Regions from separate parts of the Xanthomonas sp. 60 genome, predicted to be linked through region 2. Evidence: predicted binding sites of a transcription regulator. Region 2 holds the regulator's gene; the other holds the start of a gene.
What was found. Region 2 encodes FliA, which starts transcription of late flagellar genes. Its sites were predicted from a motif close to TAAAGTTTNNCNNNCNNNGGCCGATAA; they were not measured.

Region 1 (15,072 bases), on a different contig from region 2:
CCCATCACCCCCAGTACGCTGCCCACCCAGATGCGCATCTCCGCCGGCGGCGCCAGGCGGGTGTCGTTGCCGGTCTTCAGGGCGAGCAGCAGCGGTGCATCGTGCACCGTCTCCGCCTCGCCGAGGGTCATGCCCACCAGCGGACTCTCCGCGGTCACCACCAGTTCGAAGACATCGCCCTCGATACCGTAGGTCTTGGCGAAGTAGCTCTCGGTGCGTGCCGGGGTGACCCCTTCATTGGCCAGCGTTTCCTCTTCCACCAGCGTCTTGTTGCCGTGGAAGTGGAAGTACGCCAGCGAGGCCGCCAGCAGCGCCAGGCCGATCGGCAGCGGCGCGAACATGCGCAGCGGCTCGATGGTGGCCAGGCCGGAGGGCAGGTTGTTGTTGGCCGAGGCCAGCAGATCGTTGAGCAGGATCAGCGGCGAATTGCCGACCATCGTCAGTGCACCGCCCATCACGATCGCCGCGGCGACCGGCAGCAGCAGGCGCTGCAGGGTCAGCCCGGTGCGCGCCGCCAGCCGCGAAGCCACCGGCAGGTACAGCGCCATCACCGAGGGGTTCTGCATGAAGGACGAGTTCAACCCGGCAATCGCGGTGGTCATCAGCAGCAGCCGCTGCTCCACGCCATGGCCGCGCCGCAGCAGCCAGGCGGCCAGCCGGTTCAGCGCGCCGGTCCGGTCCAGCCCCGCGCCCAGGATGGTGGTGGCGATGATGCTCATCACCGCGTTGCCGGAGAAGCCGGCGAAGATCTCCTCCGGGGCGATCAGGCCGGTCACGCCCAGCACCACCAGCACCACCAGCGCCACCACATCGGCACGGATGCGGTCGAACAGGAACATCGCCATCGTGAAACCGACCAGCCCGAGGACGAGCTTCATGTCGGTTGTCAGCGTCAGCGCGGATTCCATGGGGGAGCGGTCCGTTCGTCGTCAGGTCAGGTGCGGTCGTACAGCAGGTCCCAGACACCGTGGCCCAGTTTCTGGCCGCGGGTCTCGAAGTGCGTCTGCGGTCGCCAGTCCGGGCGGGGGACCTGGCCACGCGGACCGGCCCGGTTGACCAGCCCCGGGGTGGCCTCGAGCACCTCCCACATCTGCTCGGCATAGTCTTCCCAGTCGGTCGCGCAGTGCAGGCGGCCACCGGGACGCAGCTTGCGCACCAGCAGCTCGGCGAACCCCGGCTGCACCAGGCGCCGCTTGTTGTGGCGCTTCTTGTGCCACGGGTCCGGGAAGTAGATGCGCACTTCATCGAGCGCGCCGTCGGCGATTTCCTTTTCGAGCACTTCCACCGCGTCATGGTGGTAGAGGCGCACGTTGTGCACGTCATCCTCGGCCAGCGCGTTGAGCAGGCGGCCGACGCCGGGCGCATGCACTTCAATGCCGATGTAGTCGCGGCTGGGATCCTGCTGCGCGGCAAAGCGCAGGGCGGTGCCGTTGCCGAAGCCGATTTCCAGCACCTTGCCCGCATCGCGCCCGAAGGTGGCGTCGAGGTCGCGCAGCGTGCCCTCGAAATCCAGCCCGAACCGCGGCCAGCGCTCATCGAAGGCGCGCTGCTGGGCCGGTGTGAAACGGCCCTGGCGCAGCACGAAACTGCGGATCTCGCGACGTCCCTCATGGACGGTGAAGGGCTTGGGCGGTGCCTTGGAACCGGTGCTGTCGAAGGGATTGGTCATCAGCCGATCAACCCATCAACAGGTGAAGACGCGCTGGCATAGCGCTTGCGCGGGATACGCCCGGCCAGGAAGGCTTCGCGGCCGGCTTCGACCGCCTTGCGCATCGCCCCGGCCATCAGCACCGGGTTGCGTGCGCCGGCGATGGCGGTGTTCATCAGCACGCCGTGGCAGCCGAGCTCCATCGCGATGGCGGCATCGGAGGCGGTGCCCACGCCGGCATCCACGATGATCGGCACCTTGGCGTCTTCGATGATCTGCAGCAGGTTGTACCTGTTCTGGATGCCCAGCCCGGAGCCGATCGGCGCGGCCAGCGGCATCACCGCAGCGCAGCCGATCTCTTCCAGGCGCTTGGCCAGGATCGGGTCGTCGGAGGTGTAGACCATCACCTCGAAGCCGTCCTTGACCAGCTGTTCGGCCGCCTTGAGGGTGGCCACCACGTCCGGGTAGAGCGTCTTCTGGTCGCCGAGCACTTCCAGCTTGGTCAGGGCGTGGCCGTCGAGCAGTTCGCGGGCCAGCCGGCAGGTGCGCACGGCATCCTCGGCGGTGTAGCAGCCGGCGGTATTGGGCAGGATCGTGAAGCGGTCCGGCGGCAGCACGTCGAGCAGGTTCGGCTCGCCCGGGGTCTGCCCGATGTTCGTGCGGCGGATGGCCACGGTGACGATCTGCGCGCCGGCGGCCTCGGTGGCCAGGCGGGTTTCGTGCAGGTCCTTGAACTTTCCGGTGCCGGTCAGCAGCCGCGAGTGGTACGTCTTGCCGGCGATGACCAGCGCGTCAGAGGGGTCAGGTGCATTCATCGCAGGATTATCGCCCACAACGCCCGGAGGCCGATAGCGCAGCACTCTGGCGGGCGCTGGCCACCGGCGGCCAGGTGCGGGGGCATCAGCCACCGCCCAGCGCGTGCACGATCTCCACCAGATCGCCCTCGGCCAGGCCATGGGTGGCGTGCAGGCTGCGGGTCACGATGTGGCCATTGACCTCCACGGCCACGCGCCGCTCCAGCAGGCCCTCGGTGCGCAGCAGGTCCAGGAGGGTGGCAGTGGCGGGCAGGGTGCGGGGTTCGCCGTTGAGCTGGATATCCATCCGCGGATTGTCGCCCAGGACGCGCACGGCGCCCAGCCTCGACGCGCCCCGGATCGTGCGGCATGCCGCAGCGCAGCGTGAGCGCCTGCGCCATGGATGAAACCATTGCACCGTGCGCCGGCGTATCCGCCGACGATCCACCTCTCCAGGAGCTTCACATGCTGTCCAGCAAACGCCCCGTCCGTACCTTGATCGCGGCGGCCGTCGCCCTTGCCGCACTGCCGGCGATGGCGGCCGAGCCTGCGTTCAACCGCACCGTTTTCTTCGGCGACAGCCTGACCGACAGCGGCTATTTCCGTCCGCTGCTGCCGCCGTCGGTACAGCCCGTCACCGGCAAGTTCACCACCAACCCGGCCTGGGTCTGGGCCGAGCATGTGGCCGATTACTACGGCACCAACGCCACCCCGAACGGCAACGGCCAGAGCGGTGACAACTACGCGGCCGGCGGTGCCACCGTGGCCACCGATATCGTCGGTCCGCTGGGCCCGTCGCCGTCGCTGCGCACGCAGGCCAGCCGCTATCTGGCGGCCAACGGCGGCGCCGCTGATCCCAACACCCTGTACACCGTGTGGGGCGGTGCCAACAACCTGCTCGGCATCACCTCCCCGGCGCAGGCGCCGGCGGTGATCGGTGCGGCCGTGGCCGGCGAAGTGGGCATCGTGTCCACCCTGCAGCAGGCCGGCGCCCAGTATGTCCTCGTGCCCAACCTGCCGGACGTGGGCCTGACCCCGATGGCGCGCACCGGCGGCCAAGCCATGATGGCCCAGTTCACCGGCATCTCTTCGGCCTACAACACCGCGCTCTACAATGGCCTGGCGCAGGCCGGCGTCAACTTCATCCCGCTCGATACCTTCAGCATCCTGCGTGAGATCGTTGCATCGCCGGGCGCTTACGGCTTCCGCAACGTCACCAGCCCGGCCTGCACCGTGGCCTCCTCGGTGGCCTGCAATCCGACCAGCCTGGTGGCGCCCGATGCCGCCACCGCGTACCTGTTCGCCGACGGCATCCATCCGTCCGCGGCGACGCATGAGATTCTCGGCCAGTACGCCGTTTCGGTGCTGGAGGCCCCGCGCCTGCAGCAGGTGCTGACCCGATCGGCGCAGTCCGTCGGCCGCGCCCGTGCCGACCAGGTGAGCCTGCACCTGGGTGGCGCGCCGGCCGATGGCCTTTCGTGGTGGGGAGGGCTGCGTGGCGACATGCAGCGTTACGACCACGCCGATCTGTACGACGGCCTGGCCCCGGCAGGTCTGTTCGGCGTGGATTGGACACGCGATGGCATGGTGTTCGGTGGCTTCGCCGGTTACGGCCGCATGGACGCCGATTTCGGCAACAGCATGGGCGATTTCACCCAGTCCGACACCACCGCCGGCCTGTTCGCGGGCTGGTACGGCGAGAACGTGTGGGTCAACGGCCAGGTCAGCTACAGCTGGCTGGATTACGACGTGACCCGCAAGGTGAACCTCGGCCCGGCCACGCGGGAGCACAAGGGCTCGCCGGAAGGCAGCAATCTGACCGCTGCGCTGAACGCCGGGTACGAGTTCGGCCAGGAGGGCGGCTTCCGTCACGGTCCGATCGCTGCGGTGACGTGGCAGAAGGTCAAGCTGGACGGTTACCTGGAAAGCAATCCGAGCGCCACCGCGCTGGGGTACAACGACCAGGACCTGGACTCCACCGTGGGCCGGATCGGCTGGCAGGCCCGCCTGGACGGCGGCACCCTGAAGCCGTACGTGCAGGTGACCTACGACCATGAGTTCGAAGACCGCCAGCAGGGCAGCGCGTTCCTGCAGACCGTGCCGGGCGTGGGCAGCTACCGGGTGCCGGGCATCCGCTTCGACAAGGACTACGCCACGGCCATCGTGGGTGCGCGCATGGCGCTGTTCGGCCTGCAGAGCAACGTCGGCCTGAGCGCCTCCACGCTGCAGAAGGACGCGCAGGACCTGACCGTGTTCGCCAGCTTCAGCGGCAGCTTCTGAGCCGCACCGGGCACTGGCCCGGGATGTGCGCGGTGGGTGACGGAAGATCGTCGCCCACCGCATTGCACTTCAGGGTGCGAGCCGAATAGACTGTGCACTCGCGCTGCGGGTGTAGCTCAATGGTAGAGCTGTAGCTTCCCAAGCTACTGACGAGGGTTCGATTCCCTTCACCCGCTCCATGTGTAGCAAGGTTTTGCGCCACATCCAGGCGCTCCGCAATCTGCGGTCATTCTGGGCCCAACGCGGTGCGGATAGCGGTGCATCCTCCGAATGTCCGATCATCTCATGCAGCTGCGCATTGCTAAACTGAACGGTCCATCTGGCCGCGTGCCTGTTCTGCACTGTTGAGCTGCGCGGTATGTTCAGCAGCCCTGTCGGCAAAAGCTTGACCTCGCGCGGATTCCTGCAGGCGCTCCAGGGCCTGTTGCAGGCGCTCGGGGTCTCCGGCGTTGGCCAGCAATGCATTGACCTGCGGATCGCGTCCTTCTTCCATGGAAAGTGAGCTGGATGACGAACCCCGGTCCTTCGGCACATCTACAGGTTCACGGGGTGCCTCACGGGACGTGCTCTGCTGGCGCTCCAGTTTGTCGATGCTTTCGCGGATTTCCCGTGGCGTGTCGGTCAGTCCACCAAGCTCGGACGCGTTCACGCGCTCGCCGGTGACGCGATACGCCGTATCGCTGGCCCACGATGCACAGGTATTCGTATAACCCCAGGTGACCTTTTCACGCGATGCTGCCTCGAACTCGCGCAGCTGTTCGGGGGACAAGGAGTAATAGCGGCTTGCTGTTGCGTCGAAACTGTTCTCGATGCCGCGACGGATGTCGGTGGCGGGCGGCGCGGTCTCCTTGCTGAAGCGCGGATGCTCTGCGGGCCACAGCCCGTAGGCCTCGGTCTTGCCGTCACGGGTGATGGTGAGCCAGGAGTGCCCATCAATCAGGGGGGCACCGGGCTCCGTGTTCGTATGAATGCCCAGCACCGCGCGTGCTTCGGGTGGCTTCTTGTGATCGGACATCCATATCCTCCTGCGTGTGCGCGGTGATCAGGGATAGACCTGGTTCTCGCCGTCGGAATGGACAACGACCACACGTGAACCGTCGTAAGGCAGGTGCACTTCCGCCTGCCACGTGTCATCCAGCGGGATCACCGATTTGGCCATGGGTTCGCAGGGAGCACCCACGGCGCAGCGTCCGATGACCACGCGCAACGTGTCGCCGACACGCTCATAATCCACGCCGCCGGAGTAGTAGCTGCTTTCGGGCCGGACCTTGTAACGCAGCACGAGCTCGGTCGCTGATTTTTCTTGAACGCTGATGGGCTCAACCATCGATCGGGAATAAACCGGATTCATCCTTGCTCCTGAGCATGCGGGAAGAGCGATGACCAAAAGCACCACCAGTGCCATGGCCTTGAATGCAGGTTGGCGTGGCGTCTTGAGTGACATGTCCACAACGGGCCTCTTGTGTCCATCCATGAGCCGCGATCTAACCATGTTGCCCATTCGGTGCGCAAGCGCAGGCGAAACTCATCAAGTCAATATGATCATATCCGAGGCAGGAATGTGCGGACCGAGCGGCATGTATCGCATCATCGAGGATGCCCTCACCAGAATCCCAGCAGCTTCCACCACGCGCCGCCCACCAGCGCGAACGTCACCAGTTCCAGCAGGCACATGATCAGCCCCACGCGCCACCACAGGCCGAGCGTCACGTAGCCGCTGCCGAAAATGATCGGAGACGTGCCCGTGGCGTAGTGGGTGAGCGTCATCATGATCGCCGAGGCTGCCGTCATCATCAGCATGAAAGGAACCACGTACTCCGGCGGAATGAGCAGGGCGCCCACGCCGAGAAAGGCCAGCAGCATCGCGCTGATGTGGGCCGTGGTACTGGCGAACAGGTAATGTGAAAACACGAACGCCAGCACCAGCACCGCGGCGATGAGCTGCCAGCTCATGCCGCTGGCGATGATGCCGCTCTTCATGGCCTCGGTGAACCAGGCCACCACGCCGAGCTTGTTGAGCTGTTCGGCCAGCATGACCAGTGCACCGAACCAGACCAGCGTGTCCCAGGCGCTTTTCTCGGAGAGTACGTCGTCCCAGTCCAGCGTCCCGGTGACGATCAGCACGAACAACCCCAGGAACGCGACCACCGTGGGATCGAGCGTGTAGGCCGGGCCGAAGATCAGCGCCGGCAGGTTGGCCCACAGCACCAGCAGCAGGCCGAAGGTTGCGATCATCACCTTTTCCTTCGGCGCCAGCGGGCCCATCCGTTTCAGCTCACCCTTGGCGAAGTGCACCGCATCCGGCGTCACCTTGAGCTGCGGCGGCGAGAGCAGGTAGATGATCAGCGGCATGGCCAGCAGACAGACCAGGCCGGGCAGAAGCATGCACAGCGCCCACGTGGTCCAGGACAGGTGCAACTGCTGGTTGGTGGCCTTGGCCACATAATCCACGACCAGCGGGTTTGGCGCCGTGGCGGTGAGGAACATCGCCGAGGTGATGGGATTGGCGTGGTAATTGACCAGCGCCAGATACGTGCCGACCTTGCCCTGCGTGCCGGTTGCCGGGTCCGAATCGAACGCGTTGGCGATGGACCTCATGATCGGGTGGACAATGCCGCCACCGCGCGCGGTATTGCTGGGAGTGAACGGTGCGAGGACCAGCTCGCAGATGGTCAGGCCATACCCGATGCCAAGCGTGCGCTTGCCCAGCAGGGCGATGAACACCATGCCGATCCGGCTGCCCAGTCCGGTCTTCTTCAGCCCGCGCGAGATCAGGATCGCCACGACGATCAACCAGATCAGCGGACTGGAGAAACTCGACAGCGCATCGGCCATCGCACCCTTGGAACTGGTGGAGGTCACCTGCGAGAGTGAGACGATGACGATGGCCATCATCGCCATGACGCCGATGGGCATCACTTTGAGAATGATCGCCACGATCGTGGTCAGGAAGATGGCCACCAGCCCCCACGCCTTGGGCGTCAGGCCCTCGGGACAGGGAATCAGCAGCAGGGCGATCAGCACCCCGGTCGTGATCAATGCCTGCGGCAGTTTGAAGGGAACCGCTTTACTGAAGTATTCGAATGCCGACCGGATGAGATTGAACATGGCAGTCCTTAGGGTGTGCGGCGTGGCAGGGCAACAGCGCTGCGATGGCGGGGCGGGCAGGGCACGGAGGGCCGACGCACTGCCCGCAACGCAATGATCAGCTGCGGAAAGCGCGCAGATTCGCGCCGAAATGATGCATCAGCTCGTTGTGCATTTTCGCGTAGCCTTCGTCGATGAACGAGGCGGCCATGGGCGAGGCGGCGGCGGCGCGTGCGGCTTCGGCCCGGGCCTTGTCCTGGTCATCGCTGCGCAGCGCCAGGTCGGCCATCACGGTCACCCGTTCGGGCTGGACTTCGGCAAAGCCACCGGACAGATAGAGCTGGACCGGCGTCTGGCTGGATGCCGGATAGATGAGCATCAGCCCTTCGCGCAGGGTGCTCAGCATCGGGGTATGACCTGCCATGACGCCAAAACGTCCCAGTTGGCCCGGGACGCTCAACTCGCGCACATCGCCCTCCCACTGACTGCCGGTCAGACTGACGATCGCCAGAGAGAAGGTTCGCGGGGCTTTGAGGATGAAGTCGGGTGCGGTGAGCGGTTTCATGCAGGCACATTCCAGGTTTCCATGTCCGGATCCTTCATCGGGTAACGCCCAGGGGCGCTGCGCTCGGTGATGCATGCTGCGGTGCATTATGGGACGCGTCGTTGATCTGGATCAACGTCCGTGGCCGCACGATACCCTATTCGAGATGCCGGGACTCGACGTCCAGGCGGACCATCCGTCCATTCTTCCCGGGACCAACGTGCACCGGTTCCGCCGTGCGGGACAGTCTCAACGACGTTTCGGCCCCCAAGCGCCAGCTTGTCGAGGGTGAGCGGTAGCAGGTTTCGCTGGCTGCTCAGCGGGAGCGGCCAGGCAACCCGTCAGGACCGATGGGAGGATGGGGATCCTCCTGCAGAAGGTAGCCGGAGGCTTTGCCTCCCCTGGCAGCGGTATGTACATCAGCGCCGCCTGCTTTCGCGCAAGCGTGTCCACCCGTTTGAAAACCGCCGGACTTCTGGCGAAAGACCGGCGCCCTTCATCCGGTCAACGCAGCACGCTGTGGTTGCCCTGGTCCTGACTGAACGTGGTCTATCGAAGCCGGAGGCAAACACAGCGCGAAGTGGGGTCGCCGTCAGGCGCCAGGCAGCGGCCGGTCGCTACGCTGTTGAAAGAGTCGACAGCCGCGCCTTTACCCGCGGCGGCACCAAGCACCGCACCCAGCCCGACGGCCAGCAGGTGCATTTTCATGCGGGCCTTTGACGGGCTTCATGCCTCACTGCGCAACCGGAGCAAATGCTCGCGGCGCAACCCTTCCATGGGGCCACCGGGCATGGGGTGCGCAATCAAGCACGCGGCGGGCCCGCTCCATGAGCCCGCCCTGGAATCCGTTACCTGGCGGCGGCCGCTTTCTCATTGCCGCCACCCTGCAGGGCCAGCAGGGTCAGTTTCTCGTCCGTCGCCTTTTCTTCCTCCAGCGTCTCCAGCAGGAGGGGCACGGCCTCCTTGTAGCCCAGCTGCCTGGCCATGGCGGCGATGGTGCCGTACGAGGCGATCTCGTAATGCTCGACCTTCTGTGCGCCACCGATCAGCGCGGCATCGCGGACCGGTCCCTTCTCGATGGACTCGATGACTTCCTTGCTCTCTTCGACCAGGCCTTCCATCGCGGCGCACTTGATCCGCTTCAGCTTGATGCCCAGCGTTTCCACCACCTGGTCGATGCGCTCGATCTGGCCCTGGGTTTCTTCCAGATGCGTTTCGAAGGCCGCGGCGAGGTCGGGATTCTCAGCCGCACGCACCAGGCGCGGCAGGGCCTTGGTCAGCTGCTTTTCGGCGCTGTAGATGTCAGAGAGCTCGTGGATGAAGAGATCTTCGGCGGTCTTGATGGCCATGGGGTCGTCCTGGTTGAAAGGAGCCTCAACCATGCGTCCCCGTCCACCATGGCCCCGTGAACGCGCGGGCCGACCGGCTTCACATCGGCGTGGCATGCGCTCACGGGTCATCCACGGTGGCGGTCAGGCCGCGTCCTGCAGCCGCCGCTGCCGCAATCCGGCGTCCTGCGGGCTCGCCTCCGGCCCGATCTTGAACGCGGCCACCGCCTGGCGCAGCCCGGAGGCCTGTACCTGCAGCTCGGCCGCCGCTGCGGCCGCTTCTTCCACCAGCGCGGCGTTCTGCTGCGTGGTCTCATCCATGCGGCCGATCACCGTGTTCACCTGCTCGATGCTGGCAGACTGCTCGCGCGAAGCGGCCGAGATCTCCTGCATGATGTCGGTAACCCGCTGCACGCTGGACACCACGTCCTTCATGGTGCTGCCCGCCGTGCGCACCAGGCCGGAGCCTTCGGTGATCCGCGCGGCCGAGTCCTCGATCAGCTCCTTGATTTCCTTGGCCGAGCTCGCCGCGCGCTGTGCCAGGCTGCGTACTTCGGAGGCCACCACCGAGAACCCCCGGCCCTGTTCACCGGCACGGGCGGCTTCAACGGCGGCATTGAGCGCCAGGATGTTAGTCTGGAACGCGATGCTGTCGATCACCGTGGTGATGTCAGCGATCCGGCGCGAGGCGGCCTCGATGCCAACCATGGTGGTCACCACCTCCTCTACGATCTGCCCGCCGCGGTCTGCCGTGGCCGCCGCGTCGATGGCCAGGCGGTTGGCCTGATCGGCTGAAGATGCGTTCTGCTTCACCGTCGAGGTGAGCTCTTCCATGGATGCGGCGGTCTCTTCCAGGCTGGCGGCCTGCTGCTCGGTGCGCCGGGACAGATCCTGGTTGCCGTTGGACAGCTCGGTGGCCGCGCCGGTGATGGATTCGGCCGAGGTGGAGATGCGGCGGACGATGTCGGCGAGGTTGGTGGCGGTCTGGTTGGCATCGGCCCCCATGGTGGCGAACACGCCCCTGAAATCACCACGCATGCGCGCGTCCAGGTCGCCGGAAGCGATGGTGTTGAGGAAGGCGGACAACCCGGTCAGGTTCTGCTCGGCCGTGCTCATCAGGGTGTTGAGATTTTCAATCATGATGCGGAAGTCGAACTGATGCGCGGCCGGGTTGCCGCGCGCGGCGAAGTTGCCCTCCGCCGCGGCCTGGGTCAGCTCGCGGATTTCCCGGCTGATCGTGCCCAGATTGGCTTTCACCTGGTCCATCGTGTCGGTGATGACCGCCTTCTCGCCCGGCAGCCGCTCCATGTCGCTGGAGAAATCACCCACGGCATAGCGCCCGACCAGCCGCACCGCCTGCATCTTGACGGCGATGTGCGCGGCCACGAGGGCGTTGGTGTCGCTCACCATGGCGCGGAATTCGCCCGGATAGGCGTCGGCGTCCATCCGGTAGCTGATGGTGCCGCGCTCGTGTTGCGCGGTCATCTCGCCCAGCTCGGCGATCACGCTGCGGATACGCACCCGCATCTGCTCCATTGCCTCCAGCAACTGGCCGGCCTCGTCGCTGCGCCGTGACACTACCGGATGATCCAGCTTGCCCTGGCTGACATCGCGGGCGGTCTGCAGGGCGTGGCGCATGGGTCCCACCACGCTGCGGGTCAGGGCGACCGCGATGGCGGCACCCAGTGCCAGCGCCAGGAGCGTCGCGCCGATCATCAACAGCGCGAAACCGTGCGCGGTGGCGGTGAGCTGCTTGCCCGTCGTCGTGTTCTTGGCCTCCTGCAGATCGATGAACGCATTGATGGAGGCCAGCCAATCCACGAACGCCGGCTTGGCCTGCGACAGCATCAGCGCCTTGGCGGCGTCGACGTCGCCGGCTTCCCGCAACTGGCTGACCTGGGCCAGCAGGGGCAGGGTGCGGCCCTCGTTCGCGCGGATCGCTGCGAGCATGCCGACTTCCTCCGCATCGTCGCTGGCGGCAAGCATCTCGTCCATCGGCCGGGCCGATGCGGCGTAATCGCCGGCCAGTTTTTCGATCAGTCGCGAGGCCTCGCCACGTGCCTGGGGATCATCGCTCAGCACCACGTCGCGCAGGGCAATGGCGCGGTCGTGCACGCTGCCTCTGAAGTTGATTGCCAGCCGCTGCTTGGCGCTGTTGACCTCATTGATGGTGATGAGATCCTTTTCTATAAGGTTTACCCGATGGATGCCGATAAGAGTGATAAGCACCATCAATGCAATGACGGCAGAGAAGCCCAAGGCCATGCGCTGGCCAATGCGTAGGTTGCGGAAAAAGACCATGAAGTTCTTGCCTGGATAAGGATGGAAGGGGCTTGATCGGGTAGCGCCCTTTCGATAGCGGCGCTCGGGCGGCGTGCTTCAGCCACGGCGCCGGTTTCATTTACGTCGCGGTGCGCTTCATGACGGTCAGGTGACGCCCGTGGAATGGCCGCGTCGCGCCTCGCATCGCCCCATGCCATATCCGGCAGGCCTCCATGCGCCGGCCGACGTACAAAGCTCCTGCACCCTCACCTCGCCACGCTATGCTGCGCGCTTGTCTACCGGCCGTCCTGATGAAGCTCGCCATCCTTTCCCGCAACACCAAGCTTTACTCCACGCGCCGGTTGGTCGATGCGGCCCGCAAGCGTGGCCACACCGTGCGTGTCCTGGACCCGTTGCGGTGCTATATGCGCATCGCGGCGGACGGTTTCACCATGCATTACAAGGGGCGCCCGCTGACGGGCGTGGAGGCGGTCATTCCCCGCATCGGCGCGTCGGTGACCCGCTATGGAACGGCCGTGCTGCGCCAGTTCGAGCTGATGGGGGCGGTGACCCCCAACCCGTCCGACGCCATCCTGCGCTCGCGCGACAAGCTGCGCGCCCACCAGCTGCTGGCGGCAAAGGGCATCGACATGCCGGTCACCGTGTTCGGCGACAACCCGGATGACACCGTGGACCTGCTGTCCATGCTCGGCCCGGCACCGCACGTGGTGAAGCTCAACGAGGGCACGCAGGGGCGCGGGGTGATCCTGACCGAAAAGCCCAGTGCCTCGCGCGGCATCGTGGAGGCGTTGCGCGGGTTGTACGCCAACTTCCTGATGCAGGAGTTCATCGGCGAGGCCGAAGGCGCCGATCTCCGCTGCCTGGTGGTGGGCGATCAGGTGGTTGCGTCCATGCGCCGGCAGGCGGCCGAGGGCGATTTCCGCTCCAACCTGCACGCCGGTGGCACGGCCGTGGCGGCCAAGGCCACGCGCGCCGAGCAACAGGTGGCGGTCCGCTCGGCCAAGGCGCTGGGCCTGTCGGTGGCCGGGGTGGACCTGATCCGCTCCGTACGGGGACCCCTGGTACTGGAGGTCAATTCAACCCCGGGGCTTGAGGGCATTGAGGCGGCGTGCGAGGTCGACATTGCCTCGCGCGTCATCGCACACGTTGAGAAGCTCGTAGCCCGTTGATTTAAGGACGAATTATCAAATCGTAGTGGGTAGGGGCGGGCTTTTAACGACGCTTTAATCGGCTACCCGGTAACGTCACTGGACCGCAGCTCTGCCCTGGCAGGGATCGGTCATCGGGATTCATGCTTCAGGCCTGGACGGAAACGTCCGGGCCTTTTTTTTGTCGCCACGGCCGGCAGGCGCTTGTTCCGTCAACGAAGCACTCGTACAGTTGGGATTCATTCACGGAGGATGTCCCGATGCAGAAGCACCTGATCGCGTTCTTGGCTGTCTCGTTGGCGTTGGCGGGCACGGCCCATGCCAAGATCGATTCGTCACCCGCCAAGGACGGCGTGGTCCAGCTGGATGTGAAGGAGACTGTCGCCGAGCAGCTCACCCGCGTTGAACGCGCGCTGGCCACCGAGGAGTACAGCGAGGTGGGCCTGGAGGACAAGAGCAAGGTGCAGGCCGCACTGAGCCGCATCCGCACCAAGGTGGGTGAGCACTCCACCATCGAGCAGGTCAATCCGCAGTTCCGCACCGAGATCTACAACGACCAGGAACTGATCAACACCATCCTGACCCGCGCTCATGCCGACAGCCGTGTCGTATGCCGTCGTGAACGCACCACGGGCAGCAACCGTCCCATGCAGGTATGCATGACCGTGGCCCAGCGCCGCGAGCTGATGGAGAACTCCCGCGACGTCCTGCGCAACTACAATCGCGTGGCTCCGAAGACCGACACGCTCTGATCTTGACGCGCCCTACGCGCCCGTTCCAGTGAAATGTTAATGCTCGGGCCTGTATGGTGACTGCCAGCCGGCGATGGGCAGGCGCGGCGACCCCTTGGCGGGTTGCCGCGGCCTGGCCGGGCGCCCCTTCAAGAAACAGAGGTCACAGTGCGAATTCTCGTCATCGAAGACAACAGCGATATTGCGGCCAACCTGGGTGATTACCTGGAAGACCGTGGGCACACGGTGGATTTCGCCGCCGACGGCGTCACCGGCCTGCACCTGGCCGTGGTGCATGAGTTCGATGCGATCGTGCTGGATCTGAACCTGCCGGGCATGGACGGCATCGAAGTCTGCCGCAAGCTGCGCAACGACGCCCGCAAGCAGACGCCGGTGCTGATGCTGACCGCGCGCGACTCGCTGGACAACAAGCTGGCCGGATTCGATTCCGGGGCTGATGATTACCTCATCAAGCCGTTCGCGCTGCAGGAAGTGGAGGTGCGTCTGAACGCGCTGTCCCGCCGCGGCAAGGGCGTACAGACCCGGGTGCTGGAAACCGGTGACCTGGAATACAACCTGGACACGCTGGAAGTGCGTCGCCAGGGCAAACTGCTGCAGCTCAATCCCACCGCGCTGAAGATCCTGCAGGCACTGATGGAAGCCGCTCCGGCGGTGGTCACCCGCCAGGAGCTGGAAACCCGCGTGTGGGGCGAAGAACTGCCGGATTCGGATTCGCTGCGTGTGCACATCCATGGCCTGCGTGCGGTGGTGGACAAGCCGTTCGAGGTGCCGCTGATCCAGACGCGCCATGGCATCGGTTACCGGATCGCCGTCCCGGAAGCCTGATCCGGTGGCCGAGAGGGCAGGTCGCCGACGCGGACCCTACCGTCGCCGGCTGCGCAGCCGCATCATCGTCTCGTTCCTGTTGTTCGGGTTCTGCCTGACGACGCTGTTCGCGTTCGCCACGAACTGGGCGCGCACGCGCGTGGAGAACCAGCTGGTCGAGGATGTCCTCAACCGCAACATCGACGAGTACGCGCACCGCTATTACCAGGATCCCGATGGCAGGCCCCAGCTGCCCGTGCAGCAGATGTGGGGCCAGGTGGTGGGGCCGGACAAGTTCGAGGCGCTGCGCGAGAAAGAGCCCGACTGGTATGAGTTCAAGGACGGCATCCACGGCATGAGCGGCGTGGATGAAACCGGCAAGCCGTTCTCCTACAAGCTGGCCG
Region 2 (15,072 bases):
GTGCTCCAACTCGCGGATGATGCGCAGCGGGTCGTTGCCACTCATGAACAGTGACGGCGCCGGCACGAAGCCGATCTCCCACGCTTCGGGATCGGGCTCGGCCACGGCGGCCGGCCGGGTGCTCGCCGCGGGTGCGGCCTGGCCGGAGAGGATGGATTCCAGGCGCGCCTTGATCGCGGCCACGGCGGCCGGGTCCGCGGGCTGGCCGTGCTCGGCTTCGCGCAGCAGGGCGCGCAGCACGTCGACCGAGGCCAGCATGGCATCGACCGCGTTCGCCTCCAGGGCCCGCTTGCCCGCACGCAGTTCGTCCAGCAGCGTTTCAAGCACGTGGGTCAGGCTGGCGATGGCATCGAAGCCGAACGTGCCTGCACCGCCCTTGATCGAGTGGGCGGCGCGGAACACCGAATTGATGATCTCCGCATCGTGCTGACCCGATTCGAGGGTCAGCAGTCCCGATTCCATGGCGTCCAGTCCTTCGCGGCTCTCTTCGAAGAAGGTGGCGTGGAAACGCTGCAGGTCCATGCTCATGTGGGGGGCGATCCGTGGTGCGAGGGCGGGAAGGGGCTCAGGAATGCGGGGCGATCAGCCCAGCACCTTCTGCACGGTGGCGACCAGCTGTTCGGGGTTGAACGGCTTGACCAGCCAGCCGGTGGCACCGGCGGCCTTGCCTTCGGACTTCTTGTCGGCGGCCGATTCGGTGGTCAGCATCAGCATCGGGGTGAACTTGTAGTCCGCCAGCTGGCGCAGTTCACGGATCAGCGAGATGCCATCCATGTTCGGCATGTTGACGTCGGTGACCACGGCATTGAAGCGCTGGCCCTTGGCACGGGTGAGCGCCACCGCGCCGTCCTCGGCTTCTTCGACGGCGAAACCGGCCGAGGTGAGGGCGAAGGAAACCATCTGGCGCATCGACGCCGAATCGTCCACCACCAAGATACGTGCGCTCATGCCGCGTTCTCCACAGATTTCAGGTTGTCATGGGGTACAGCCAGGCCGAGGGCCTGGCCGACGCCGAGCAGTCGCACGGCATCGTTGAAAGTGGCGCTGCCGCCACTGAATCCGGTCGCCAGCCCGGTGCTGCGGCGCTGCTGCACGAAGGCGCACAGCACCTGCACGGCAGCGGTATGGATGCGGCCGACGCGGCTGACATCCAGGCTCACCTCCGCGGCGTCCCCGATCAGGGGGGCGAGGCGGTTCTTGAGCTCGGTGCTGCTCTCGATGCCGAGATCCTCACCCAGGTCCACAGTAGTCATCGTTGCTCCGGACAAACGGTTCCAAGGTCATTAACGGCGAACCGTCGGGAAGCTTTAGCCTTCCGTTGAGGCCGGCATTCAGTTCAGCAGGCGGGTAGCGTCGAGCAGGATCATCGGTTGCTGCTGCAGGCGCGCCACGCCGCGGAAGATATCGTTGCTGATCCGGCAGATGCGGGCGGTGTCGGGGGGTTCGATCTGGGATTCGGACAGATTGGTCACGTCCTCCACTGCCGAGACACGCAGGCCCATGATGTCGCCATTTTCTTCCAGCACCACGATGCGGGCGAGGCTGTCATCGGCCGCGGCCTGGGCACCGAGGTGTATGCCGAGGTCCATCACCGGCACCACCTGGCCGCGCAGGTTCATGATGCCCAGCATCTCCGGACGGGTGCCGCGCAAGGGCAGCAGGGGTACCGGCAGCACCACCTCCTGCACCTTGAGCAGCTCCAGCGCGTAGGCCTGGGGGCCACAGCGCAGGCGCAGCCAGCGGGTGGTGCGTTCGGTGGCGCGGCGATTGGCGTTGGGGCTGCTGGCCGGCTGCTGGGCCTGCAGTTCGTGCCAGCTGGCCGGGCGTGCGCTGCCGTCAGCCGGGGCGGCGGGTTGCGCGCGTGCGGCGAAGGGGGCCTGGAACGCCGGGGCGATGGCCGGCGCGGCGGGGGCCAGCCTGGGCAGGCGCGTGGACGGTGCCGGCGGCGGTGTATCGGCGGGGACCTCGGCCGCTGCGGCGAACGCGGCCTCCAGGTGCGGGCTGTCGGCGTTGGTCAGCACGGCACTGGCGTCCGGGTCGGTCTCGTAGATGACCTCGTCGGGCAGGTCGTCCCAGGTCGGCTCCGGCGTGGCGGCCGCGTTGGCGCCAGGCTGGCCCGCAGCGTCGGCGATGCCGACGCCGGCCACGGCGTCGAAAGCGGCCTGCAGCGCGGCATCGTCAGCCACCGCGATGGCGACATCGGCAGCCAGCGTGGCCGGACCGCTCTCGTAGATCACCTCGTCGGGCAGGTCGTCCCAGGTCGGCTCGCGGGCAGGCGCGGCCGCGTGGGCGTCGGCGATCTCCGCGCTGGCCACGGCGTCGAAGGCGGCCTGCAGCTCGGCATCGTCGGCCACCGCAATGGCCACATCGGCGGCCAGCGTGGCCGGGCCGGTCTCGTAGATCACCTCATCGGGGAGATCGTCCCAGGTCGGCTCGCGGGCCTCGCCGCAGGCGCCTGGGGCGTCATGGGCAAGGACCGCAGCGCTGGCATCCGCCGTGGCGGGCGCGCCGACCGGCGCCGCCTGGACCGGGCCGAGCAGCTCCACCAGGTAGTCGTCGAGCACGTCTTCGCGGTTCATGCGGCCTGCTCCAGCGCACGCGCATCGTCGGCCAGGATCCACTGCAGTGCACGCCGGTACGCGGCCAGGCCGCGGCCCGGGTACTCGTCACCCACCACCGGCAGGGTCAGCGCAGCGGCCTGGCTGATGCGCGTATCCACCGGGATCGCATCCTCCCAGACCCGCGCGCCATGGCGCTCCTGCATCTGCCGCAGGCTGTCGGTGCCTGCGCGGGTGCGGCGGTCGAACAACGTCGGCAGGATCGACATCGGCATCGGGCGCCGGCGCGAACGCTCGACCATCTCGCCGGTGCGTACCATGCCATCCAGGCCGTGCAGTGCCAGCGGTTCGGCCTGGGTCGGAATGATCAACCGGTCAGCGGCGGCCAGGGCATTGATCATCAGCAGGCCAAGGGTCGGCGCGCAGTCGAGCAGGATGTAATCGTGACGGCCCTGGTGGCGCGACAGCGCACTCTGCAACGCCAGGCCGAGGCCGGGCTGGTTGGCGCTGCGGCGCTCGAGCGTGGCCAGGCCGGCCTGTGCGCAGATGAAATCAAGGTGCGCGATCGGGCTGGGGCGGGCGAGGCTGGACAGCTCGGCAGGCGGACTGGCGAACAGCTCCAGCACGCCGCTGGGCACCGGCTCCAGCGCAACGCCGAAGGCGCGGGTCAACGAAGCGTGGGGGTCGAGGTCGATCAGCAGCACACGATGTCCCAGCGCGGCCAGGCCACGGCCGAGGGCGAGGGTGGTGGTGGTCTTGCCGACGCCGCCCTTCTGGTTGGCGATTGCCCAGATGCGCATCGATCTACTCCTTCATGGCTGACGTGGCGGCGGCGCCGGCGGGGCGGCCTGCCGTCGGCGGCGCACTGGGCGCCGTCCGGGTGGGGGAGGGGGAACGCGGGGTGTCTGCCGAAGCAGTGGCCACGGCATCCAGCTGCGGTGCCACGGCATCGGCCGCGCGGCCGGTATCGGCCAGGATGATGGCCACCACGCGCCGGTTGCGGTTGCGCCCGGCCGCGGTGGTGTTCTCCGCGCGCGGGCGGAACTCACCGTAGCCGACCATGGCCAGCCGATCCGGTTGCAGGCCCTGGTCGGCGAACAGGTGCACCACGCTGGCCGCACGTGCGGCCGACAGTTCCCAGTTGGAGGGGAACTGCGCGGTGGCGATCGGGATGTCGTCGGTATGGCCTTCCACGCGCACGCCGTTGGGTGCATTGCGCAGCACGTCGGCCAGGCGGGCCAGGGTGTCGCGCGCATGCACGTTCAACGTAGCCGAGCCGGTGGGGAACAGGATGTCGCTGTTGATCTCGACCTCGATCCACAGTTCGTTGCGGCGCACGCTGATCATGCCGCGCTCGATCAGCGGCGCGAGCGTGGCGGTCAGGCCGTCGGCGATCATGCCCAGCTGCTGTTCGGCCTGCTGCAGGCGTGCCTGGTCGCGCATCGAAACCGGGCTGCGCATCTGCGCGGCCATCGAAGGCAACAGCGAGGCGTCGGTCACCGGCGAGGGCAGCGACGGCCCCACGCGGTTGCCCGTCTTGATCACCGACGGGCTGTCCCACTGCGCGCCCTGCACCTGCTGGTTGCCGACCTGCACCGGATTGATGGTGCGTGGTGCGCCGCCGAAGGCATCGGTCAGCGCATCGGCCATGATCCGGTACTTACCCTCGTTGACCGAGGAGATGGCATACATCACCACGAAGAAGGCAAGCAGCAGCGTCATCAGGTCGGCGTACGGGATCGCCCAGGCCTCATGGTTGGCATGTTCTTCGTGCGGGCGGCGGCGGGCCATGTCAGTGCAGGAACCCGGAAAGATTGGTTTCGATGTTGCGCGGATTCTCACCCTGCGCGATGGAGATCAGTCCCTCGATGGCCATCTCGCGGTCGCGCGTGTTGTGGGCGATGACACTCCTGAGCTTGGCGGCCACCGGCAGGAACAGCAGGTTCGCCGAGGCGATGCCGTAGATGGTGGCGGTGAACGCGGCGGCGATGCCGTGGCCGAGCTTGCTGGGGTCGGCGAGATTCTTCATCACCGCGATCAGGCCCAGCACCGCACCGATGATGCCGAGCGTGGGCGCGTAGACGCCCATGGCCTCGAAGACCTTGGTCGCGGCCAGGTCCTGGTGTTCACGGCTGCTCAGTTCGATCTCCATCATGTGGCGAATGCTTTCCGGCTCCACGCCGTCCACCAGCAGCTGCAGCCCCTTGCGCAGGAACGGGTCGCGCTGCGCGTCCACCTGCGCTTCCAGGCCGAGCAGGCCCTGGCGGCGGGCGATGTTGCTCCATTCCACGATCTGCAGGATCAGGGCGCGGCGATCACTGGCCGGCGGACGGACGACCCAGCCGACGATCTTGAACGCATGCCTGAAAACGGCCGGGCAGGTGTGCAGGAGGATCGCGGCGATGGTTCCCACGATGACGATCACGAAGGCGGCGGGCGACCACAGCGAGGCCAGTCCGGCGCCCTTGAGGATGCTGCCTCCGACCAGTGACGCCAGGGCGAGGAAGAGTCCGATGAGGCTGAGTCTGTCCATGGTGGTTGGTATCGGCCTGGCGTGCGTTGACTTGAGGTGCCGGCCGGCAGGGTGCCGACCGACGTCACGTTTTCATTCAGTCGTGCGGGCTGCGCAGCCCGTCGACGTCCAGGATGAGCGCCATGCGCCCGTCGCCGATCAGCGTGGCACCGGCATAGCCGCGCAGGCCACGCAGCGCCTTGGGCAGCGGCTTGATCACCACTTCCTCGCGTCCGCGGACCTGGTCGACCACCAGCCCGAAGCGGGCCTCGCCGGCCTGCAGCACCACGATGGTGAGCAGTGCGCTCTGCATCGGTTCCACGTCCAGCCAACGGCGCAGGTCGACCAGGGCGAGGGTGTGCGAGCGGCGATCAAGCACCGCCCGGCCATCGAACCAGCCCAGCGACGTGGACGGTGCATGCAGTACTTCCATCACGCGGGCCAGCGGCAGCGCATAGACATCCTCGCCCGCCTGCACCAGCAGGGTCGGCAGGATGGCCAGGGTGAGGGGCACGCGGATCAGGAAGCGGCTGCCGCGGCCCAGCTCGGACTGGATCTGGATCTGCCCGCTGAGCTCGCGGATGCGCGACTGCACCACGTCCATGCCCACGCCGCGGCCGGAGATATCGGTCACCTCCGCCTTGGTCGAAAAGCCGGGCAGGAACACCAGGTGCAGGCACTCCTCGGTGCTCAGCCGCGCGGCGGCTTCCGGGTCGATCAGGCCCTTCTCGCGGGCCTTGGCGCGCAGTTTTTCCGGATCGATGCCGGCGCCGTCGTCCTGCACTTCGATGCTGACATAGTCCCCTTCCTGCTGCGCCGACAACCGCACCTGGCCGCTGCGTGGCTTGCCCTGTGCTTCGCGCAGCTCGGGCATCTCGATGCCGTGATCGATGGCATTGCGCACCAGGTGCACCAGCGGATCGGCCAGGGCCTCCACCAGGTTGCGGTCCAGCTCGGTCTCGGCGCCGAACAGGTCCAGCTCCACTTCCTTCTTCAGGTTGCGCGCTACATCGCGGGCCACCTTGGGGAAGCGTGAGAACACCTTGCCCACCGGCTGCATGCGCGTGCGCATGACCGCCGACTGCAGGCGTGCGGTGGCGATGTCCAGCGTGGAAACCGCGCGATCGAGTTCTTCATCGCGCAGGCGCGCACGCAGGGTCTTGAGGCGGTTGCGCGAGAGCACCAGTTCGCCGATCAGGTTGACGATCGCGTCCAGGCGCTTGGTATCCACGCGTACGGTCTGTTCGGCCTCGGCGACCACGCGCGGCGGCTTGGCGGCCGGCGCGGGCGCTGGTGCGGCCGCAGGCGCGGGGCGGGCCGGCAGTGGGCGCGGGGTGGGCGAGGAGGGCGCGTTGGCACCGGGCACGCCGCCGCCGTGCAGCTGGTCCAGCAGGGCCTCGAATTCGTCTTCGCTGATCAGGCCATCATCGGCCGGCGGTTTCGCGGCGGCCTTCGCATTGCCCTGCAGCTGGTCCAGCAGTGCTTCGAACTCATCGTCGGTGATCAGGTCCGGGTCGGCCGATGCGGCGGCCGGGCCCGCGCCGGCCGCTGTCGGAGCGCCGACATCGAACTGCGCGATCAGTTCCGCCGGGGCGTGTCCCGGCTCTTCACCGCTGGACACCGCATCGAGCATCGCCTGCAGGTAGTCCAGCGACTGCTGGCCGGCATCGAAGTGGTGCGGCTGCAGCGTGGCCTGGCCGGAGCGGGCCAGGCCGAGGGTTTCCTCGGCGGCGTGGCAGAGCTCGACCATCGGCTGGATGCCGAGAAACCCCGCACCGCCCTTGAGCGTGTGGTAACCGCGGAACACCGCGTTGAGCTGGCCGCTGTCCTGCGGGTCCTGCTCCAGGGTCACCAGCTGTTCGCCGAGACGATCCAGGATTTCCTGCGCCTCGATGATGAAGTCCGCAGCGATGTCGTCGGCGATTCCACTCATGTCACAGCCCCAGGTCGGATAGCAGATCGTCGGCGTCGTTCTGGGACACCGCGTGGCGGTCGATGCCGCGCACGGCCGGGCCGGCCAGCGCCGGTTCGTTGGCGCCGTGCTTTTCCGGCGGCAGCCCAAGGGCGCCGAAGCCTTCATGGACGCGGCGCACGATGCCCACCACGCGGCGGATGATCTGGCCGGTCAGGTCCTGGTAGCTCTGCGTCAGCGCGATCTCGGTGAGGTTGTGGCGGATGCGCTCGAGCTGCCCTTCCTGGTCGGCGTTGAGGCCGTCCGCGCGCAGCTGCTCGGTCAGGCGCCGGCATTCCTCGGCCAGGTCCAGGGTGCGGTGCGTGGCCTGTTCGGTCATCGCCACCACGTGGTCCAGGCGGGCGCAGGCATCGTCCAGCTCGCCGGCCTCGCTGGGCAGCGTGGGCAGCTCGCCGAGCGCCTGGCCCAGCTCGCGTGCCAGCCGCGAAAGGCCGGCCATCATCGGCTGGGTGCGTGCGGCGGCCAGTCCGTCGATATGCTGGCGCCAGCCGGCTTCGTCACCGCTTTCCAGCGCGGCCAGGGCATCCTGCAGGCGCTGCACCAGCAGCGATTTCTCCGCGATCGTCTCCATCAGGCGCTGGCCGCCAGGCGTTCGAAGATCTTGCCCAGCTTTTCTTCCAGCGTCTGCGCGGTGAAGGGCTTGATGATGTAGCCGTTGACCCCGTTCTGCGCCGCTTCAATGATCTGCTCGCGCTTGGCTTCAGCGGTCACCATCAGCACCGGCAGCGTCTTGAGCCGGTCATCGGAGCGGATCGCCTTGAGCAGCTCGATGCCGGTCATCACCGGCATGTTCCAGTCGGTGACCACGAAATCGAAGGGCTGGCTCTGCAGCAGCGTCAGCGCGGCATGCCCATCTTCGGCTTCGGCCGTATTGGTGAAGCCCAGGTCGCCGAGCAGGTTCTTGACGATACGACGCATGGTCGAAAAATCGTCGACGATCAGGATGCGCATGTTCTTGTTCAAAGCGGGTTTCCTCGTGAGTGCTTTATTCTTCCAGGCCGGCGTCGGCAGCCTGGAAGACCTTCAATCGGCCACGCAGGCGCAGGACCGCCTGGCCGTGGATCTGGCAGACGCGGGACTCGCTGACACCCAGCACCGCGCCAATCTCTTTCAGGTTCAGTTCCTGCTCGTAGTAGAGCGAGAGCACCAGCTGTTCGCGCTCGGGCAGCAGGCCGATGGCCTTGCCCAGCTCGCGCCCGAACTCGCCCCGTTCCAGCACCTGCTGCGGCGTCGGACCGCCCTGTGCGGGGGTGTCCAGCTCGCCCTGGTCTTCGATGCGCGATTCCAGGCTCAGCACCTGGCCGCGCGCGGCATCTTCCATCAGCCGCAGGTAGTCCGGCAATGGCATGTCCATCGCGGCCGCCACTTCGGTGGCACTGGCGGCACGGCCACCGGCCTGCTCCAGGCGGCGGATGGTGGCGGCGGCATCGCGCGCACGGCGGTGTACCGAACGCGGCACCCAGTCGCCGCGTCGGATCTCGTCGATCATCGAACCACGGATGCGGATCGAGGCGTAGGTTTCGAACGAGGCGCCCTGTTCGGCGTCGTAGCTGCGCGAGGCCTCGATCAGCCCCATCATGCCGGCCTGCACCAGATCGTCCACTTCCACGCTGGCGGGCAACCGCGCGGCAAGGTGATGGGCGATGCGGCGGACCAGGTCCGCGTGCTGGGCGATGCACTCGTTGGCGGAGTTGCGCTGCACTTCGCGGTAGTGGGCGGCGGCTTTCATGCGATCACCCCGCGCTGGCGCAGGATGCGTTCCATGAAGAACTCCACGCCGCCGCGCGGTACCGTCGGAGCCTGCCAGCGCGCGGTGCGCCGGGCGATCTCGTTGATCGCCAGGGCCGAGGGGCTGGATGGATAGGCTTTCACCACCGGCTGCTGGCGCTGCACGGACAGGCGCAGCCAGTCATCCTGCGGCACGCAGCCCAGGTAGTTGAGCGAGACATCGGCGAGGAACTTCTCGCAGACCCGCACCAGCTTTTCATACAGCACGCGGCCTTCGTTCGGGTCCCGGACCATGTTGGCCACCACCTGGATGCGGTCCACGCCGCGCTCGCGCGAGAGCACCTTGATCAGCGCGTAGGCATCGGTGATGGAGGCCGGCTCGTCGCAGACCACCACCACCGTGTCCTGCGCGGCCTGGCAGAAGGTGAGCACGCCATCGCTGATGCCGGCGGCGGTGTCCACGACCATCACGTCCAGCTCGCGCTCGAGTTCGGAAAACACGTTGACCAGGCCCACGTGCTCGGCCGGGGCCAGTTCGGCCATGTGCCGGCGGCCGGAGGCGGCGGGCACCACGAGCACGCCGTTGGGGCCTTCGATGATGACGTCCTCCAGCGTGCAGCGCCCGGCGACCAGGTCGGCCAGGGTCAGCTTGGGGTGCAGGCCGAGGATCACGTCGATGTTGGCCAGGCCGAGGTCGGCGTCCAGCAGCAGCGTGCGTTTGCCCATGCCGGCCAGTGCCACGGCCATGTTGGCCGAAACATTGGTCTTGCCCACGCCGCCCTTGCCGCCGGTGACGGCGATGGTGCGCACGGGCCCGAGCGGCTGGCTGCGGGTAGCCGACAACGGGAAGGTGGTGGTCAGCTTGGCGTACTCACGCGACTGCATGGTTCAACTCCGGGTTGCAGGGCATATCGGCCGCGCGGCGCAGATCTTCAAGGCGAAGTACGAGATTGGCGGCACTGGCGCGGTGCAGGTCTTCCGGCACATCCTGGCCGTCGGTGACCCACGTGATGGGCAGGCGGTGGTCGGCGGCCACCGAAAGGGCGCTGCCGAAGCGGCCGGTTTCGTCCAGCTTGCTGAGCACCACGCCCTGCAGGTTGGCGGCACTGAAGCGGCGCACCACTTCGTCCATGTCGTTGAAGCTGGTGTTGGCCGGCAGCACCAGCAGGCTGCTGACCTGGCGCGCGGCACGCAGCCACTGCAGCTGCGCGACCAGGGTGCGGTCGCGCGGGCCCAGGCCGGCGGTGTCGATCAGCACCAGCTTGTAGTCCTTCAGGCGCTCCAGCAGGCGGTCCAGGTCGCTGCCACTGTTGGCCTCGTGCACCGCGATGCCGAGCTGGCGGCCGAAGCCGTACAGCTGCTCGCGCGCACCGATGCGGGCGGTATCGGTGGTGACCAGGGCCACATCGCGCGGGGCATGCGTTTCGGCGAAACGCGAAGCGAGCTTGGCGATGGTGGTGGTCTTGCCGGCGCCGGTGGGGCCCACCAGCGCGATCACCCCGCCAGCCTCCAGCGGGTCCACCGGGGCGATCGGCAGGCGGCGCGAGATCAGGCCCAGCATCAGGCCGCGGCTGCGGTGCGCTTCCGTGTCCAGCGGAATCTGCAGGGTGATGTCACGGCACATGCCGGCATCGAAGCCGTACTCTTCCATGAGGTCGAGCACGCCTGAACGCACCGGGCTGCCGCGCAGGCGCTCGTCGGTGAAGCGGTTCATTTCGCGCTCGATGATCTGGCGCATGCCGGCCACTTCATTGCGCAGGCTGCGCAGTTCGCCATCATCACGCGGGACCACCGTGAGCACGGGGGCCTGCACGGCAGGCGCGGCGGCCACCGGCGCCGGCGCGATCGCGGCCACGGGCGGATCCACCCGGGTGATCTCGTGCTGCACGAAGACCGGTGCTGCAGGTTCGGCAACGGCGCCCGCGGCGAACGGGGCGAGCGGGGCCGTCGGGGCCAGCGGTATGGCTACATGGGCCGGTTCGACGGCGTCCACGGCGACCGGGAGCGGCTCGTACAGGGTCGGCACGCGCGGCTGCGCGATGGCCTGTGCGTGCAGCGGCAGGGGCGGCGGCAGGGTCACGTCGGGCTGCAGGCGCGGCGCCTCCTGCGGCGGATCGATGTGGAACACCGCCCGAGTGCCCGTGGCGGGGCTGTCCACGCGCCGCTCCGGGTCCCTCGGCGCCGGCTGCTCCGCCCGGGCGAAGGGCGCGAAGATCTGTTCCGGCAGCGACGCCGTTTCCTTGACGGGTGCTTCGGATTCCGGCACTTCGAAGCGTGCGACGTTGAAGCGTGCCTCATCCGGGCGTGCGCCATCGAAACGGGACAGGCCGGCGGCACGGGCGAGGGTGGCGGCGAACCCGGTGCTGCCGCGCGGCGGCACGCTTTCGTTGGCCGAATCCAGGGTGCGGCCGGTGGCGCCGACCGCAGCGCGGGCCAGGGCGGCCACGGCCGAGGTGGTGGCGGCGGCGGGCGCGGGCTCGGTATCGGGTTCGCGACGGCGGCGCGTCATCGCCGCGATCATCGCATCGGCGGCGCTGCGCGGGCGCGGCGGCGGCGCTGCGGGCGCCGGGGCGCTGTCACGACGGGCGGCGTCCAGGGCGCGCTGCACCACTGATTCATCGTAATGGGCGGCGGCCACGATTTCGACACCTTCCGCGATCCGCCGGTTGGAGAGGATCACGGCATCCGGGCCGTGTTCCTTGCGCACCAGGTTCATGGCCGAGCGCATGTCGGCGGCGACGAATCGTTTGATTTTCATGCTGGCGTTCCGGGACGGCGACGTGGCGGACGAAGGGGAGTGCATCGGTTCAGTGGTAAGCACGGCGAGTAATCCCCTTGGTCGAGTGGTCTGACAGGTGTGTGTTCGGTGACGCGGGTACGGCGTGTGGCGGTTTTCCGTCGCGGCCTCAGCTGATCGTGCCGACCAGCTTCAGGCGCTTGTCTTCCGGCACTTCGCTGTAGGCCAGCACCGACAACGCCGGGACGCTGTGGCGGACCAGCCGTGCCAGCGCGGCGCGTACCGTTCCCGGTACCAGCACGACGGCGGGCTCGTTGCGGGCTTCCTGCTTGCCCACGCATTCGGCAAGACTCTGGTGGAGCCGTTCGGCGAGACCGGGTTCCAGCGCAGCGCCGTTGCCCTGCGTGGACTCCTGCAAGACGCGTTCCAGTTGCGGATTGAGGGTGAACACCGGCAGCTCCGGCGACATCCCGGCGATCTCCTGCACGATGAAACGGCCCAGCGTGTTGCGCACCGCCGCCGTCAGCACGGCCGGGTCCTGGCTGGTCGGGGCCGTTTCCACCAGTGCCTCGGTGATCTTGCGCAGCTGGCGCACGGGGATGCGTTCAAGCAGCAGGTTCTGCAGCACGCGCACCACCACCGACAGCGGCAGCGCTTTGGGCGTGAGGTCTTCCACCAGCTTGGGCGCGCTCTTGCCGAGGTTGGCCAGCAGCTGCTGCACTTCTTCGTGGCCGAGCAGGTCCGGGGCGTGCTCACGGATCAGGTGCGAAAGGTGCGTGGCCATCACCGTGGCCGGGTCGACCACCGTATAGCCCATGGACTCGGCATGGGCACGCTGGTGCGGCTGGATCCAGGTGGCGTCCAGGCCGAAGGCGGGATCCTTGCCCGCGATGCCCTCCAGCTGGCCCAGCGCACTGCCCGGATCGAGTGCGAGTTCGCGGTCGGGATGGATCTCGGCCGTGGCCACCGGTACGCCGTGGACCAGCAGGCGGTAGCCGGACGCCGGCAGTTCCAGGTTGTCACGGATGTGCACGGAGGGGATGAGGAAGCCCAGGTCCTGCGTCAGCTTGCGGCGCACGCCCTTGATCCGTGCCATCAGCTCGCCGCCCTGCGCCGCATCCACCAGCGGGATCAGCCGGTAGCCCACTTCCAGGCCGAGCGGATCCACCGGGCGCAGGTCTTCCCAGCTCAGTTCGGCGGTCGGTGCGGGCGCGGGGCGGCCGAGTGCCGCCGGCGAGCCCGGCGCCGCCGGCGTGGCGGATTCTCCGGCCGCGCCGGCAGCCTGGTCCTTCTTCCAGATCTTCCAGGCCAGCAGGCCCAGGATCGCCGCCAGCGTGAGGAAGGCCACGTTGGGCATGCCCGGCACCAGTCCGACCAGCCCGATGATGCCGGCGGTGATCGCCAGCGCACGGTACTGGCCGAAGACCTGTCCGGTCATTGCCGCGCTCATGTCCTGCGCGCGCGAGGCGCGGGTGACCAGCATCGCCACCGCGCTGGAGACCAGCAGGGCCGGCAGCTGCGCAACCAGGCCGTCACCGATGGACAGCATGGTGTAGGTGGCGGCGGCATCGCCGAAGGCCATGTTGTGCTGGAGCATGCCCACGGCCAGGCCGCCGACCAGGTTGATGAAGAGGATCAGCAGGCCGGCGATCGCATCGCCGCGGATGAACTTGCTGGCACCGTCCATCGCACCGTAGAAATCGGCTTCCTCGCGCACTTCCTCGCGCCGGACCTTGGCTTCTTCGCGGGTCAGCAGGCCGGCATTGAGGTCGGCGTCGATGGCCATCTGCTTGCCGGGCATGGCATCGAGGATGAAGCGCGCGGTGACTTCCGAAACGCGGCCGGCGCCTTTGGTGATCACCACGAAATTGATGATGGTCAGGATGGCGAAGACCACGATGCCGACCGCGTAGTTGCCGCCGATGACGAACTCGCCGAAGGAGGCGATCACCTTGCCGGCCGCCTCGTGGCCGTTCTGGCCGTTGAGCAGGATCACGCGGGTGGAGGCCACGTTCAACGCCAGGCGCAGCATGGTGGTGACCAGCAGCACGATGGGGAAGATGGTGAAATCCAGCGGGCGCTTCACGTAGACCACCGCCAGCAGCACCATCAGCGAGATGGCGATGTTGAAGGTGAACAGCGCATCGAGCACCGGCGCGGCCAGCGGCACCACGACCATCGCCAGCAGCGCCAGCACGATCAGCGGCGCGCCAATCCCCTGGCGGATCATGCCGAGCATGCGGCGCGTATTGAATCCCGGAGCCTGCGTGCTCATGGGTGTTCTCCTGGACCGAATTCATCCACGGCGATCAACGGGGTGGGCGGCATCGGCCCGGTGCGCCAGGTGCGCAGCTGGTAGACGTAGGACAGGACCTGGGCCACGGCGGAGTACAGTCTCACGGGGATTTCCTTTCCGAGTTCCCCCTCCCGATACAAGGCGCGTGCCAAAGGCGGGGCGGACACGATCGCCACCTTGTTGCCCTCGGCCACCTGGCGGATGTGGAGCGCGGTCTCGTCCACGCCCAGCGCGACCACGGTGGGGGCACCCATGCGGTTGCCTTCGTACTTGAGGGCCACCGCGTAGTGGGTCGGGTTGACCACCACCACGTCCGCAGTGGGCACCGCTTCCATCATGCGGCGGTTGGCCATCTGGTGCTGCAGCTGGCGAATGCGGCCCTTGACCTCCGGGCTGCCGTCGCTTTCCTTCATTTCCCGCCGCAGTTCCTCGCGGGTCATCTTCAACTTGCGGTTCCAGTTCCAGCGCTGGTACGGGGCGTCGATGGCGGCCAGCAGCAGCATGGCCCCGGCCGTGGCCAGCAGCAGCTTGAGCGTGAAGCCCAGCCCGCCCACGATGGCTGCCTCAAGCGGGCGGTCCATCAGCATGGTCAGCGGTGCGATGCTGGACCAGATGACCAGGCCGGCGGCACCGCCGACGAAGGCCACGCGCAGCAGTGATTTGGTGAACTCGGCGATGGCTTCCGGCCCGTACAGGCGCTTGAGCCCTGCGGCCGGGCTGAGGCGTTTGAAGTCCGGTGCCAGGGAGGTGTTGGACCAGCGCAGGCCGCTCATCAGCATCGGTGCGGCCACGCTCGCCAGCAGGCACACGACCAGCAGCGGCGCGGTGGCCAGCAGCAGGCGCAGCAGCAGGTCGCCGAAGTGCCCGAAAAGTTCGGCCGGGTGCTGGCGCAGGGCCAGGTCCGGCTGCAGGGCCCGCTTCATCCAGGCCAGGCCTTCGCGCGCCAGCGTGCCGCCACTGGCCATGAGGGCCAGTACCCCGGCCCCGAACACCGCGGCGGTGCCCAGCTCGCGCGAGCGCGGGATGTTGCCCTTCTCACGGGCATCGCGCAGGCGTTTTTCGGTGGGTTGTTCGGTCTTTTCGCCGGCGGATTCTTCTTCGGACATGGCACGCGGCAGCGGGAGGGTGCACGCTTACGTGCAACTCCCGTGCCAGGCGGCAGGCCTCAGAGATAGACCGCGCGGGCGGCCTCGAAGGCGGCGTCGAACAGGCGCTGCACCGGCGGTGCCATCTCGCTGGAGAGCACGGTCAGCAGCACCAGGCCCAGCA

Region 1: FHY09_RS06215 (methyl-accepting chemotaxis protein) is a predicted target of FliA. The motif match lies at 12,037-12,063, and genes of this name have one in related genera.

The regions. Positions count from the first base shown of each region.
Region 1 covers NZ_JAASQW010000002.1:510,178-525,249, reverse strand. The annotation lists gene FHY09_RS06270 (SLC13 family permease) at 1-908, opposite strand, end outside; gene trmB (tRNA (guanosine(46)-N7)-methyltransferase TrmB) at 935-1,669, opposite strand; gene FHY09_RS06260 (thiazole synthase) at 1,669-2,463, opposite strand; gene thiS (sulfur carrier protein ThiS) at 2,549-2,749, opposite strand; gene FHY09_RS06250 (autotransporter domain-containing protein) at 2,908-4,722, shown strand; tRNA gene FHY09_RS06245 (tRNA-Gly) at 4,828-4,901, shown strand; gene FHY09_RS06240 (hypothetical protein) at 5,024-5,737, opposite strand; gene FHY09_RS06235 (hypothetical protein) at 5,765-6,166, opposite strand; gene FHY09_RS06230 (DASS family sodium-coupled anion symporter) at 6,325-7,830, opposite strand; gene atpC (ATP synthase F1 subunit epsilon) at 7,928-8,374, opposite strand; gene FHY09_RS06220 (DUF892 family protein) at 9,202-9,702, opposite strand; gene FHY09_RS06215 (methyl-accepting chemotaxis protein) at 9,826-11,982, opposite strand; gene rimK (30S ribosomal protein S6--L-glutamate ligase) at 12,255-13,133, shown strand; gene FHY09_RS06205 (hypothetical protein) at 13,373-13,864, shown strand; gene FHY09_RS06200 (response regulator transcription factor) at 14,012-14,689, shown strand; gene FHY09_RS06195 (sensor histidine kinase) at 14,652-15,072, shown strand, end outside.
Region 2 covers NZ_JAASQW010000005.1:30,753-45,824, forward strand. The annotation lists gene FHY09_RS11410 (chemotaxis protein CheA) at 1-528, opposite strand, end outside; gene FHY09_RS11415 (response regulator) at 583-948, opposite strand; gene FHY09_RS11420 (STAS domain-containing protein) at 945-1,253, opposite strand; gene FHY09_RS11425 (chemotaxis protein CheW) at 1,332-2,579, opposite strand; gene FHY09_RS11430 (ParA family protein) at 2,576-3,358, opposite strand; gene motD (flagellar motor protein MotD) at 3,363-4,349, opposite strand; gene FHY09_RS11440 (flagellar motor protein) at 4,351-5,091, opposite strand; gene FHY09_RS11445 (chemotaxis protein CheA) at 5,168-7,003, opposite strand; gene FHY09_RS11450 (protein phosphatase CheZ) at 7,005-7,613, opposite strand; gene cheY (chemotaxis response regulator CheY) at 7,613-8,005, opposite strand; gene FHY09_RS11460 (RNA polymerase sigma factor FliA) at 8,028-8,771, opposite strand; gene FHY09_RS11465 (MinD/ParA family protein) at 8,768-9,655, opposite strand; gene FHY09_RS11470 (AAA family ATPase) at 9,642-11,528, opposite strand; gene flhA (flagellar biosynthesis protein FlhA) at 11,677-13,782, opposite strand; gene flhB (flagellar biosynthesis protein FlhB) at 13,779-14,909, opposite strand; gene fliR (flagellar biosynthetic protein FliR) at 14,969-15,072, opposite strand, start outside.